DNA from 2 places in the Parashewanella sp. 2304DJ23-3 genome. Region 1 is predicted to be linked to the other one. Evidence: predicted binding sites of a transcription regulator. Region 1 holds the regulator's gene; the other holds the start of a gene.
The links. Region 1 encodes LexA, which represses DNA repair genes until DNA is damaged. Its sites were predicted from a motif close to TACTGTATNNNNATACAGTA; they were not measured.
Positions count from the first base shown of each region.

Region 2: mutS (DNA mismatch repair protein MutS) is a predicted target of LexA. The motif match lies at 3,236-3,255, and genes of this name have one in related genera.

Region 1 covers NZ_JBWQOH010000011.1:14,070-21,395, forward strand. The annotation lists gene AC1EU2_RS16085 (cytochrome c oxidase subunit 3) at 1-819, opposite strand, end outside; gene AC1EU2_RS16090 (cytochrome c oxidase assembly protein) at 816-1,412, opposite strand; gene ctaD (cytochrome c oxidase subunit I) at 1,414-3,033, opposite strand; partial or broken gene coxB (cytochrome c oxidase subunit II) at 3,068-4,171, opposite strand; gene AC1EU2_RS16105 (SulA-like leucine-rich domain-containing protein) at 4,640-5,119, opposite strand; gene lexA (transcriptional repressor LexA) at 5,116-5,730, opposite strand; gene plsB (glycerol-3-phosphate 1-O-acyltransferase PlsB) at 5,888-7,326, shown strand, end outside.
Region 2 covers NZ_JBWQOH010000001.1:390,385-397,710, reverse strand. The annotation lists gene AC1EU2_RS01705 (efflux RND transporter periplasmic adaptor subunit) at 1-429, opposite strand, end outside; gene mutS (DNA mismatch repair protein MutS) at 543-3,128, opposite strand; partial or broken gene recA (recombinase RecA) at 3,332-3,529, shown strand; gene recA (recombinase RecA) at 3,717-4,778, shown strand; gene AC1EU2_RS01685 (regulatory protein RecX) at 4,816-5,259, shown strand; gene AC1EU2_RS01680 (hypothetical protein) at 5,385-7,326, shown strand, end outside.

The DNA of each region.
Region 1 (7,326 bases):
ATACCAACTACCAGCTTGGAAGGCAAAATGATTATCTGGTTTAAAGTGACCTTTCAAGATCCTAATGAATAAAGTAATTAAGAAAATGGTACCTATGGTTACGTGAAGGCCATGGAATCCGGTCAACATGAAGAAAGTATTACCATAAACGCCCGACTCTAGTGTTAAACCGAGTTCGGTATACGCATGAATATATTCGTGAACTTGTAGATACAAGAAACCAAGCCCAAGTAAAATAGTTAACGACAACCAGGCTTTTAACGCTCCACGCTTACCTTTTTCTAGTGCAACATGTGCAAAGTGCAGTGTTACAGAAGAAATTAATAGGATAATGGTGTTATACAAAGGTAAACCATGCCAAGGCATCGCTTGGGTGGTGTCACCTTTTGGTGTTGTAGTTAATGGCCAAATGGCTTCAAAATTCGGCCATAAAACCTCATGTGTTGCAGTCGAATGGTATTCTCCACCCAGCCACGGCACAGAAAACATGCGGATGAAGAACAGCGCGCCAAAAAAGGCACCGAAAAACATCACTTCAGAAAAGATAAACCAACTCATTCCCTGACGGAAAGAGCGATCCATTTGTGGCGAATATAAACCTTGATTCGATTCATTGATAACGGTTTTAAACCAGCCGTACATCAAATAAAGAATCGTTAAAAAGCCAGCACCTAAAGCGATTAAGCCTATCGGACTAGCGTGAGTTTCAAGTTCTGCAATAAAGTGTCCGGCGCCAAACGCCATTAAAAATAACCCTATTGCCCCGACAATTGGCCAGCCACTCTGGGCTGGAACATAATAATGTTGATGGGTACTCATTGTGTTGCTCCTTGCACTTTCGCTAACGCTGCTTGTGAAGACGCTGTAACATCAAACAAAGTATAGGAAAGGGTGAGAGTATTTATTGAAGATGGTAAATCTGGATCAATAAAGAAAATTAGGGGTAGTTCACTGTCCGCACCAGCAGCAAGTGGTTGCTGGTTAAAGCAAAAACATTCAGTTTTATGGAAATACAGCGCTCCCTGCCCAGGCGATACTGAGGGTACCGCTTGGCCAACTGCAGCACTAGACGATAAATTTTTCGCAATGAAATTGGTTCGTATCAGTTCACCGGGGTGAACTTTCATTGTATTCACCTGTGGTCCAAACTCCCAGTTCATACCGGGAGGGATTTGAGCCATGAATTCGATATTCACTAAACGGGTTTTATCGACAACTTGTTCAGCAGTATATGCTTTCGCCGAGGTTGCTGTCTTTCCATTAATACCAAGTGTTTGGCACATGATGTCGTACAGTGGAACTAAGGCAAACCCAAAACCGAACATGGCAATTGAACCGCCAATCAGCCACAAGACCAGCTTTTTATTGGATGTCTTTCCATGTTTTGGATTGATGTTTGGGTCTGCAGCCATATTACTTTATCTCCGGTGGTGTAGTGAACGAGTGATAAGGTGCAGGGCTTGGAATATCCCACTCTAAGCCTTCAGCACCTTCCCACGATCTCGCCTCTGCTTTTTCACCACCTCGGATACACTTGATTACCAGCACTAAGAACAGTAACTGTGATAAACCAAATGCAAAGCCACCAATAGAAACCACTTCATTGATGTTGGCAAATTGAATATTGTAATCCGGTATACGGCGTGGCATGCCAGCCAGTCCGACAAAGTGCATTGGGAAGAACAATACATTCACTGAAATCAACGAGCACCAGAAATGCCATTTAGCTAGGGTGTGGTTGTACATATGTCCTGTCCACTTTGGTAACCAGTAATAGGCCGCCGCCATAATCGAGAATACGGCTCCTGTCACGAGTACATAGTGGAAGTGGGCAACTACAAAGTAGGTGTCATGGTATTGGAAGTCAGCCGGTGTCATTGCCAGCATCAAACCTGAAAAACCACCTATCGTGAATAGAATCACGAAAGCAATGGCCCAAAGCATAGGAGGTTCATAAGAAATCGAACCTTTCCACATGGTCGCCACCCAGTTGAATACCTTCACTCCTGTTGGAACAGCAATTAACATGGTGCAGTACATGAAGAACAGTTCAGCGACTAACGGCATCCCTGTAGTAAACATGTGATGAGCCCACACTAAAAACGACAGAATTGCGATGCTGGCAACGGCGTACACCATTGATGAGTAACCAAACAGCTTTTTACGAGCAAAGGTTGGGATGATGGCAGAGACAATACCGAAAGCCGGTAAGATCATGATGTAAACTTCAGGGTGACCAAAGAACCAGAAAATATGCTGGAACATCACCGGGTCACCACCACCTGCTGCATCAAAGAAGCTGGTACCAAAGAACTTATCGGTCAGTACCATTGTGACCGCACCCGCAAGAACAGGCATCACTGCAATTAATAAAAAGGCAGTAATTAACCAAGTCCAGACGAATAACGGTAACTTCATCCATGTCATGCCTGGTGCTCTTAAATTGATAATAGTGACAATGACGTTAATGGCGCCCATTATCGAACTTATCCCCATGATGTGGATGGAAAACACAAAGAGTGCTGTGCTATCCCCACTGTAGTGGGTAGAGAGTGGTGCATAGAAAGTCCAACCAAAGTTTGGCCCTCCTCCCTCCATAAATAACGAGCTTAACAGGATCAAAAACGCAAACGGTAGAATCCAAAAGCTGAGATTGTTCATTCTGGGTAGTGCCATGTCTGGCGCACCGATCATCATGGGAATTAGCCAGTTAGCAAGTCCTGTGAAGGCAGGCATTACGGCCCCAAACACCATGATTAATCCATGAACTGTGGTCATTTGGTTAAAGAAGTTAGGCTCAACCAATTGCAAACCGGGCTCAAATAATTCAGCACGGATCACCATTGCCATTGATCCGCCGGTTAAAAACATAATAAAACTTAACCACAGATATAAAGTACCAATATCTTTATGGTTGGTGGTTAGCACCCATCGCATTAGGCCCTTTGGTGGCTGATGATGCGAATGATCGTCATGATGTTCAGAGTTTGGCTCTGTTTCAAGCTGATCATTTTGAGGGTTTAATGTTGTCATGCTATTTCCCCTACTTTTGCTTTTCTACTTTTACGACATCAGCAGCTTGCACTGCGTCGCCAGTATTGTTGCCCCACGCATTTCGCTCGTAGGTAATGACTGCCGCAATCTCTTCAGCTGTAAGCTGTTTGTCAAAAGCTGGCATCGCAGAACCTGGGAAACCGTGCGTCACGATATAGATATGATCATGTACAGGCCCGGTGGCAACAGGGCTGCCCTTTAAGTGTGGGAATACACCAGGAAGTCCCATACCATTTGGCTGGTGGCAGACGGCGCAGTGAGCCGTGTAAACCTTTTCACCTTTGGCATAGAGCTCGTCTTTAGAAAGCGTTTTAGACAGTGAAGCTTTAGCTTGCGCTTTGGCTTTTTTAGCTTCGTCTTTTTGGGTGATTATCCATCTATCAAATTCTTCACCAGAAACGGCTTTGACAACGATAGGCATAAACCCGTGGCCTTTACCGCAGAGCTCAGTACACTGGCCACGATACGTTCCTTCTTCGTCAATTTTTGCCCAGGTTTCATTGATAAAACCAGGGTTTGCATCTTTTTTAACGGCGAATGCTGGCATCCACCAAGAATGAATGACGTCGTCAGAAGTGACTAAGAAGCGGATTTTTCGGTCTGTAGGGAGAACAAGTGGTTTATCCACTTCAAGCAAGTAATGCTCATCTTTATCTTTTTTGTTGTCGATTTCATCCTGAGGTGTCGTTAATAAGCTATAAAAGCTAACACCCTTGTCGAAATAGTCGTAGTGCCATTTCCACTGCGAACCCGTAATTTTTACGGTCAAATCAGAGTCACTAGGATCTTCCATTGCAACAAGTGTTTTTGTTGCTGGAATTGCCATACTGATAAGAATAATAAATGGAATGATTGTCCACAAAATTTCCACTTTAGTACTTTCGTGAAAATTCGCAGCGACTGCACCCTTTGATTTGCGGTGCTTGATCATGGCATAAATCATAATGCCAAAGACAATTACCCCGATTACGCAACAGATGTAAAAAATCGTCATATGTAGGTGATATACCTTATGACTTATTTCTGTTACCCCTTGAGTCATGTTAAAGCGCATTTCTTCAGCCCATACTGATGGGGTCAAGAAAGCCGCTAACATACAATACAACAATTGCTTCACTAGACGTCTCCTCTGCCAATTGCAAAAGCAACTACAAAGAAAAGTCACACGTTAATACTTAGCTCCATGCTAACTTTTCAGTTCCCTAAAAAAGCTTATCGATATCAAAGTGCAATGGTGGTGTTGTTGTTTTCGTTGACTCAATCGCTAATGACTAGCAGGTCGGTCATCCAGTAAATCTGTTTACGGCTCTGGGTGTATACCACTCGTGCGCTTACTGCTGAATTTACTCAAATTAAAATTTGAGATATCAACTTTATAAAACAGGGTCGTTAATTCGAATGTTTGTTAAGCGAAAAATTTCGCATTTTTGTAACAATTTAAGATTAGTTACTCACTCTACATTACTTGCTGTTTAAAGATTGATCAAGATCATGTTTCATGTAATTAGATGAAATATTAGTTAATTTTTTATTTTTGCGAATGTAAAAGGAGATTGTTGGTGTGAGTTTAATGTCCATGAATTTGTTAATGAAATGATCTTTTTCGAGGCAAGATTGAATGAGGTTGCGAGTTTAACTCAGAACCAGACTGGAGAATCATACCTTTGGCACAAGCGGATTTACTGACGAGTTCTAATCGACGAATATCTCGTTGATCGAGTGTTGATGTCCAACAAATAACAGCACTACTTGTGCCGTTGGTGAGTGCCTTTTCTAACGCCCACAGTGCTTCAACATCATCTTTGGTATGAACCAATAAAACACGATCCATTTTTACACCCGACTGGGCTAGGATGGATTTATAATTATTATGATTAGGGTTTATGAGAACAATCCAACGACCCTGATGGCTTAATGTGGCAAGTTCAGAGCTTAATGCGATCAGCTCTTGCTCACCGCTGCTTTTAATTTGGAGCGTTTGAATGCTCTGAATTTGATCTGAGTACAGGGTGTCTGGCTGAACCCAAACACCAGGGTGAGATGTTGCAGAAGAGCGAACTATCATAGCCACTCCCCGTTTCTTATCACACCGACAGCTAAGCCTTCGATAGAGAGTTGTTGGAAGCTTAAATCAATTTCAATGGGCTGATATTCTTCATTTTCGGCATGAAGATAAACGACGTTGCCTTTCTGTTCAAAGCGCTTCACAGTGACGTCATCTTCAACACGAGCAACAACAACTTGACCATTTGATGCTTGTTGTTGTTTATGAACAGCAAGTAAATCACCTTCCAAAATGCCAATATCTTTCATACTGTCGCCTTTAACGCGCAATAAGAAGTCTGCACCGGGTTTAAACAGGTTGCCATCAACTTGATAATATTGCTCAACATGCTCTTGAGCCAGTATTGGTTCACCTGCAGCGACTTGTCCGATCAAAGGTAGACCATCTTGAACCTCAAGTTCTTGAGATAGACGGATACCACGTGATGTGCCTGGTATGATTTCTATATAACCTTTTTTGGCTAAGGCTTTTAGATGCTCTTCAGCGGCGTTAGCACTGCGAAAGCCTAAACGTTTTGCTATCTCCGCTCGGGTAGGAGGCATGCCTGTTTCAGAAATATTCAGACGAATAAGTTCTAAAATCTCGGCTTGTCTGGCAGTTAAAGGTCTCATTTCTACACACTCGCTGTTCGCTTATACAGTTACTGTTATTATATACAGTAAAGTCCTGTGTGCAACCAATAATTAAGCAATCCTGTTTAGGTTATTTGCTATAAGTTTGATATCCTAGCGTTTTGACTCTTTTATATTTCAAGCGCTAAGTAGAAGAATGACTAAGCATAATTCCTGGTTTTTTAAGGCACTTCGTACAGTGCAAAATTGGTTTGTTCATACCGTCGTTGTCCCTCAGCAACCATTTTCTGATCTCAATTTAGATGCCGATAGACCGATTGTTTACGTGATGAAAACTGAGTCGGTGAGTGATATTTCAGCGTTAAGTGAAGTAACAGAATCACTGGGCTTGCCTAGCCCGTATGATGATATTCAAATCAAAAACGAATCAGTGCCAAGGGTTGTCTGTTTGGCACCTGCAAAGCCTATGATAGGCAAGGCATCAAAAACGAATGTTTTTTTAGGCAACTTTAAGCAGTTGTTAAATTTACACCAGCAAGATTCGTCTCTGGATGTTCAGCTATTACCTGTCAGTATGTATTGGGGAAGAATACCAGGCAAAGAAGATGACACGATGAAAGCGGCGGTGCTAGAGCGTGAAAGCCCAACGTGGTTACGCAAGTGCCTAATGATTCTGTTTTTAGGCCGTCATAATTTTATTCAATTTTCTAATGCTGTTTCATTGCGCTATATGGCGGATGAGCATGGAAGTGACGAACGAATTGCTCATAAACTTGCACGTGTTGCGCGAGTTCATTTTCGCCGCCAAAGAAAAGTGATGACTGGGCCTGATTTGCCAAATCGTCAAGTAATGTTTAAAGAGCTTTTGAATTCAGAAAGCATTCAAAAAGCCATTAATGAACAAGCGGCCAGTAAAAAAATCTCAAAGCAAGAAGCGAAAGCCAATGCTGAGAATTATCTTGATGAAATCGCAGCAAACTATTCAGATAGCTTAGTTCGTATTGCTGAGCGGTTACTGACATGGTTATGGAATAAGCTGTATAAAGGCATTAATATTCGTGGAGCTGAACTCGTACGTCAGCTGCATCACGATGGTCATGAAATTGTGTATGTGCCGTGTCATCGTAGTCACATGGATTACCTGTTGCTTTCATATATCCTTTATTATGAAGGCATGGTGCCTCCGCATATTGCTGCTGGTATTAACCTTAACTTTTGGCCGGCAGGCCCAATGTTCCGCAAAGGTGGCGCCTTCTTTATTCGACGCAGCTTTAATGGCAATAAATTGTATACCGCCGTTTTTAAAGGCTACCTCGATCTACTTTTTAATAAAGGCTATTCAGTAGAGTATTTCACCGAAGGTGGTCGCTCTCGCACAGGACGTCTACTCAACCCTAAAACGGGTATGTTAGCGATGACGGTAAGCAGTGTGCTTCGAGGCATCGAACGACCTGTAACCTTGGTCCCAGTGTATCTTGGATACGATCATGTCATGGAAGTTGCAACTTACCACAAGGAACTTAGTGGTAAGAAAAAGCAAAAAGAATCCGTCTGGCAAGTTTTTGCTGCCATCAGGAAGCTTGGAAATTTTGGTCAAGGCTATGTGAACTTCGGTGAGCCAATCAATGTTCAGCA
Region 2 (7,326 bases), on a different contig from region 1:
TTTATATTGAGATTCCAGTTGTTCAAAATCGTTTTTAGATATTGTTGAGTTTTGAATTAACTGTTTACCGCGTTTATAAGCATTTAAAGCTTGGGTGTAATTTGCTTTGGCTGATTCGAGTTTGAGCTTATAATCACGAGGATCGATAGCAGCGAGTAGCTGACCTTTGGTTACTTGCTGCCCTTGCGTGATATCAAACGTAATTAGTTTACCGCCAGAATTAAAAGCTAAGTCTGTAGATTTATAAGCTGCTACAATAGCTGGAAATTTCCAAGTGGTTAACGCTGAGGCTGGTTTTACTTGGTACGCTTCAACTGGACGAACAGTCTCTACTGGCTTTGTCTGTTCTTGTTGTGGGCCGCAACCGATAAGAAATGTCGTTGCAATGGCTGAGGAAAGTAACAATACTTTTGCTTTTTTTATCTGCATCTTAGCCTTCTAAAACCGTTTAATCTGATTATTAGAAGTTACGGTAAAGCAAAAGCTTACTTTCCTCTATCATTTTTTTATGAGAAAGTGTTTTTCTGTAGGAACATTTTCTTCTAATTTGAGAACAGTGTCTTTTTTAAGCTGTAAACTAACTCAAGTGCCTGTTTTGGCGTTAAATCATCAGGTGATATCCTATCCAGCATCGATTGCACTTCTTCAAGCTCAGGCGACAAATTTGGTTCGCTAAAGCTTAAACTTAAGTCATGTTGCTGCGGCTTTCCGATTTCGTGATCACGACTTTCTAATTTATGTAATTTTTGCTTAGCTGTTTTTATGACCACATTAGGGACACCTGCTAATGCCGCAACTTGCAGACCATAACTTTTACTTGCGGCACCTTCTTGTACTGCGTGCATAAAGGCGATGGTATCGTCATGTTCTACGGCATCAAGATGAACGTTAACGACATTTTTCATCGTGTCCGGTAACTGAGTTAACTCAAAATAATGGGTCGCAAATAACGTCATAGCATGGAGCTTCTGTGCTAAATACTCAGCGGCCGACCAAGCGAGTGACAATCCATCATAAGTTGAAGTGCCTCGTCCAATTTCATCCATCAGCACTAAACTATTAGCTGTGGCGTTATGAAGAATATTCGCAGTTTCAGTCATTTCGACCATAAAGGTTGAACGACCAGAGGCAAGGTCGTCTGAGGCTCCGATACGAGTAAATATACGATCGATAGGGCCGATTTCAGCTTGCTCAGCAGGAACAAAGCAGCCAATATGTGCTATTAACGTAATAAGCGCAGTTTGACGCATGTAAGTCGATTTACCCCCCATGTTTGGTCCAGTCACGATCAACATCTTACGCTGATTATTCAAGTTGACAGGGTTGGCGATAAACGGTGTTTCACTCACTTGCTCAACAACGGGGTGACGACCAGCATCTATGCGAATACCGGTTTCATTAACGAGTTCTGGGCAGTTGTAATTGAGCATTTCTGCTCGCTCAGCAAAACAGCTTAATACGTCTAATTCAGCGGCAGCTTTAGCAAACTGCTGAAGCTCATGCAGCTTTGGCAGAATCAAATCAAATAACTGCTCCCAAAGTTGTTTTTCGAGTGCGAGTGCTTTCCCTTGGCTCGATAATACTTTTTCTTCGTATTCTTTAAGCTCAGGAGTGATATAACGTTCAGTGTTTTTGAGAGTTTGGCGGCGTTGATAACTTAAAGGAACGTTATCAGATTGCCCCTTACTTACTTCAATGTAATAACCATGAACTCGATTGTATCCGACCTTTAAAGTCGCAATTCCAGTGCTTTCTTTTTCCCTTAATTCTAGCTGCTCTAAATAGCTGGTTGCACCTTCACTGAGTGCTCGCCATTCATCCAACTCAGAATTATAACCTTCACGAATGACACCACCATCACGAATTAACATTGGTGGGTTATCAACAATTGCTTGTTGTAATAGGTGAGTTTCTTGTGGGAACTCACCTAAATATTGCTTTAAATTGTTGATGTGTGAAGACTCAGCATCCTCAAGTAAATGCTGAATCGTCGGTAACGTTTCTAATGCTTGTCGCATGCGAGCAAAGTCTCGTGGACGAGCGGTGCGCAGTGCAAGACGGGCCATGATTCGCTCAATGTCACCGAGTATTTTTAATTGTTCATGTAATTCATCATATAAATTACAGTCAATCATTTCGGTCACAGCAGATTGTCGAGAGCGAATGTGATTGTGATCAGTTAGCGGCTGGTGGATCCAACGTTTCAGCATACGGCTGCCCATGGGCGTTGCAGTACTGTCTAAAACTGACGATAACGTATTTTCAAAACCGCCAGATAGATTTTGAGTCAATTCCAAGTTACGACGAGTCGCTGCATCTAAGATGATACTCTCAGTTTGATTAAAGCGAGTAATGGCATTGATATGAGGCAGGGCAGATTTTTGCGTATCTTTGACGTACTGCATTAAACATCCAGCAGCTTGAATTGACAGTCTTGCGTCGCCTACTCCAAAGCCAACCAAATCACGAGTACCAAATTGATCCAGCAACATTTTCAAGCCCGTGTCATAATCAAACTCCCACTCAGGACGACGGCGAATACCGTTTTGTGAACCAATTAAGGTCATCTCACTAAAATCTTCGCTATACAGTAGTTCTGCAGGTTTAGTGCGTTGCAATTCAGCTTCTAACACCTCTTGATTTTCGAGTTCGCTGACAACAAATCGACCTGAGGCTAAGTCTAAAGTGGCGTAACCAAAACGACCTTTGAAGCTGTATACTGCGGCTAAAAGGTTATCTTGATTTTCTTGTAGTAAGGCTTCATCGGTTAGAGTTCCTGGCGTGATAAGACGTACAACCTTCCGCTCAACAGGCCCTTTTGAAGTGGCAGGATCGCCAACTTGTTCACAAATGGCAGCAGATTGGCCGAGTTGTACTAATTTTGCTAAATAACCTTCAACTGAATGATATGGAATTCCCGCCATTGGGATCGGGTTGCCTCCGCTTTTACCACGAGCTGTGAGTGAAATGCCAAGTAGCTCTGAGGCTTTTTTTGCATCATCGTAGAACAATTCATAAAAGTCACCCATTCGATAAAATAACAACATATCAGGATGTTGCGCTTTCATGGTTAAATACTGGCGCATCATTGGTGTGTGACTGTCTAAATTGGCTAACTCAGCTTTCATCTGGCTTACTTAATCCGTTTTTGCATATTCAATATTGAAGCGTATCTTATCAGTAATTATTTCGAGCTTCAGAACAGAATCTAAAAATTTTTTGCTTTAACTCTTGATACTGTATGATTGTACAGTATACTAACCATCAACTACTGTATAGAACTGTATAAACTTTCGTGTTTATGAAAGTGTATTAATGAGAGGGAATAACAATGGCGACTGATGCTAACAAAGAAAAGGCACTAAACGCAGTATTGGGCCAAATTGAAAAACAATTTGGTAAAGGCTCAATCATGAAGTTGGGTGAAGATCGCTCGATGGATGTTGAAACCATTTCTACTGGTTCATTGTCGTTGGATGTTGCTCTTGGTGCTGGTGGTCTTCCAATGGGTCGTATTGTTGAGATTTACTAAAGCAAAACTGGATACGGTCCATTTTGATGTACTCTCAGGTTTAATATACAGTTGAAAAAGATTTTACGGAATGAACTGGTTCATATCGGTTCTTCAAAATATTAAAAAAGAATTGAAAATATTTATAAATCATCATTGATGAATAAATATTCGTTATTTTGATTTGAATGTTAAGGATTATAACGTGGCTAATACTGATGATAACAAGCAAAAAGCACTTGGTGCAGTCTTAGGTCAGATTGAAAAGCAGTTTGGTAAAGGCTCCATCATGAAGCTTGGTGAAAACCGTTCGATGGATGTTGAAACGATCTCTACTGGCTCTTTATCTTTGGATGTTGCGTTAGGGGCAGGGGGCTTGCCTTTGGGCCGTATAGTGGAGATTTACGGACCTGAGTCTTCAGGAAAAACAACTCTTACCCTTGAAGTGATCGCAGCCGCACAAAAGCAAGGTAAAACCTGTGCCTTCATTGATGCTGAGCATGCACTAGACCCTATTTATGCTAAAAACTTAGGTGTAGATATTGATAATCTACTTTGTTCACAACCTGATACCGGTGAGCAAGCACTTGAAATCTGTGATGCGTTAACTCGCTCAGGTGCAGTAGATGTAATCATTGTTGACTCGGTTGCAGCATTGACTCCAAAGGCTGAAATTGAAGGTGAAATCGGTGATTCACACATGGGCTTAGCGGCACGTATGATGAGCCAAGCAATGCGTAAGCTTGCGGGTAACCTAAAGCAGTCAAATACACTTCTTATTTTCATTAACCAAATCCGTATGAAGATTGGTGTAATGTTCGGTAACCCAGAGACAACCACTGGTGGTAATGCACTTAAATTCTACGCTTCTGTTCGTCTTGATATTCGCCGTACAGGTGCAATTAAAGAAGGCGACCAAGTAGTCGGTAACGAAACTCGCGTTAAAGTCGTAAAAAATAAAATTGCAGCACCTTTCAAGCAAGCTGAATTTCAAATTTTGTATGGCAAAGGCATTAACAGTACAGGTGAGCTCGTCGACTTAGGTGTACAACATAAGCTTGTTGAGAAAGCCGGTGCATGGTACAGCTATAAAGGCGACAAAATTGGTCAAGGCCGTGCAAATGCTGGTAAGTTCCTTGTTGAGAACCCTGCTATCGCACAAGAAATTGATCAACAACTTCGTGCGGCGTTATTGAGCAAGCCTAGTGCTGCTGATTCTGACGCTGGTGAAGAGAATGTTGATTTAGAAACTGGTGAAGTTTTCTAAGGCAAGCTTATCAAAGCTACTCATAAAGAGTTAAATCATGAAAAGCACACCAAGTGCTAGACAAGTTGCGGTCAGCTTATTAGCTGGCCGTGATTATTCTAGGCATCAGATAAAACAAAAACTTGAAGCAAAAGAGTTTTCAGCAGAAGAAATCGAAACCGTACTCGACGCTTGTGAGCAAAGCGGTTATATCGATGATAAACGATTTGCACAATCTCTCCTTCGTTCACACATCTATAAAGGTCATGGCCCAATTCGTATTAATCAAGCCATGAAGTTAAAAGGTTTGAATCCAGAGCTAGTGTCAAAAGTAATCAATGATTCTGAATGTGACTGGTTTGAATTGGCTAAGGAAAAAGCCGAGAAAAAGTACGCCAATAAACCTATTGCTGATTATAAAGAAAAAGCAAAGCGAACCCGCTTTTTAATTGGGCAAGGGTTTGATTATGAGCAAGCGAATTATGCATTGATTGAAAATTAAGTTATATTTAAAAACCTGCGAGGATTTTATACGTTAATTGATATCTCGATTCTAACTCCTACATAGAAAAGAGAAGAAAAATCTTGTTTATATGAACAAGATTAGTTTCTTTTTGGAGATTAGAAATGACTCGCAATCTTGCTAAAACAAAAAATCAATTTAGTACTCGCCAAGAATTAAAATCACTAGGACTCCCATTTCTAAAGGATGTTGACTCTTCTTTCAAAGGGTTTACTTCAGAACATTACAATACAGAAATCACTGGTAGTACTGATATTTATTTTAGGATTTTTACATTCTTAAAATATTTAGCATCTGGTAATAGTGATTCTTCAATTAAAATATTAAAAAAGCTAGATTCAATTGGTCATCAAAATATCGAGTATCATGACTGGGTTGTTGTGATAGAAGACTATAGATACTTCCTTATTTCTACATATAGAAAAAACACTCATACTAATAATTTTATCGCAATTTTATCAAGTTTTCTCCGATTTTCTGCTTGTAATGGTTTATGGCCACATGATTTAAGAATCAGGGGAGTTAAACTTCCTAAAAAATCTGCAGCATCAATGCTCACAGTTAATCGCAAGTATCACCAAAATATTCAAGAGCAAGTCGAAGATGTAATTAATAAAATAGGAGTAGACGACAATAGCATTCAAATTAGATCAATTTTATCGAATGTAATTCAATACTCGGGAGTAAAAATATCAAGTAGAGATGATCTTATTAGGGAGGCATGTTCTTTCTTAAATGATAATTTAAAACTGATTAGGGTTAATGCGGAAAAGCGATTACGACCTATTTTTGCAAAATTATTGCTTTCTGTTCGTTCTGCTAATAAAAAACAAAATATAAAAAAAGCTAGGCATATTAATCGTTTAATTAAAAAGAGGAGGAAGTTGTTATCTAATAAAAAGGTCAAAGGTGTACAAAGTGAGATAAAAAAAGTTAAGAGAACTATTGTTTCCTACGGAGAAGCTGGATTATCAGCTTATATATTTCATTACCATAATGGTATTGCCCCACGTGATGTAAAGGGAGACCGTGTACCTAAACGCAATTATTATGATAGTGAATTATACTTCTACTTAAGTTCAATTTGCAGAGAGCTTGAAATTTCTCTACATAAAGACATCAATAATAGCTTTAACCTCTATTCAGAAGCACAAATACTAGCACAATGTATTTTATATATAGATACTTGTAATAATGAAACTAGCATTCGCTATTTGGAACCAGATTGTTTACTTGAACATAATGGAACATATCATTTACAAGATATCAAAAATCGTGCTGATATGAGTCAAAGGAAAGTTCTCAAACTCAGCAAAGATCCAAATGAAAATAGAATTGATGTATTAAGCTTTAACGCTGGGGAACGTTTAAAACTTTCTGTACCTAAAGTAATTGATTATTTAATTTTGGCTACAAAAAATTATCGTGAAATAACATTAAAAAAATATAAAAATAAACTATTTCTTAATTTTCATAAAAATAATTGTGCAGGTGAAGGTTTCTATCCAACCCCTTTATCTGGTCGTTATTCAACTTGCCTCTTCAGAAAAATAACCAAAGACCTTACCAATGGAGTTGTATCTATTCCTCCTAAATTGATTCGTCAAAGTCAGATGCAGCTTACAGCTTTACTTACTAGAGATCCTTTTAAAGTGATGAAGCAGGCGAGACATACAAAGTTTTCATCAACCACGGCATATCTAAAGCATGAAATGCTATTTATACAGTCCGAACAAGAAATCCGTGAATTTATGGATGTTATGGAAGCTTTAGTGACTCAGAATATTGATGAGTTTGTTGAATATGTTGGTATTGACAAAAATGATTACATGCTTAGCCAAGTAAAAGCTAAAAAAATCTTAGAAAATCAGTTTGGTGGCATAATTTGTCGAGAACCTCAAAATAGTCCTCATGTAGAAAAAGGAGTCGTATGCACAAGAGTAGATTTGTGCCCTACATGTACGAATAGGGTTAAGGTTTTACTTGCAACCCCCAACAGTATCTTAAATACCTTGCTATTAAACGAAGCATTAAAAGTTGCTCTTG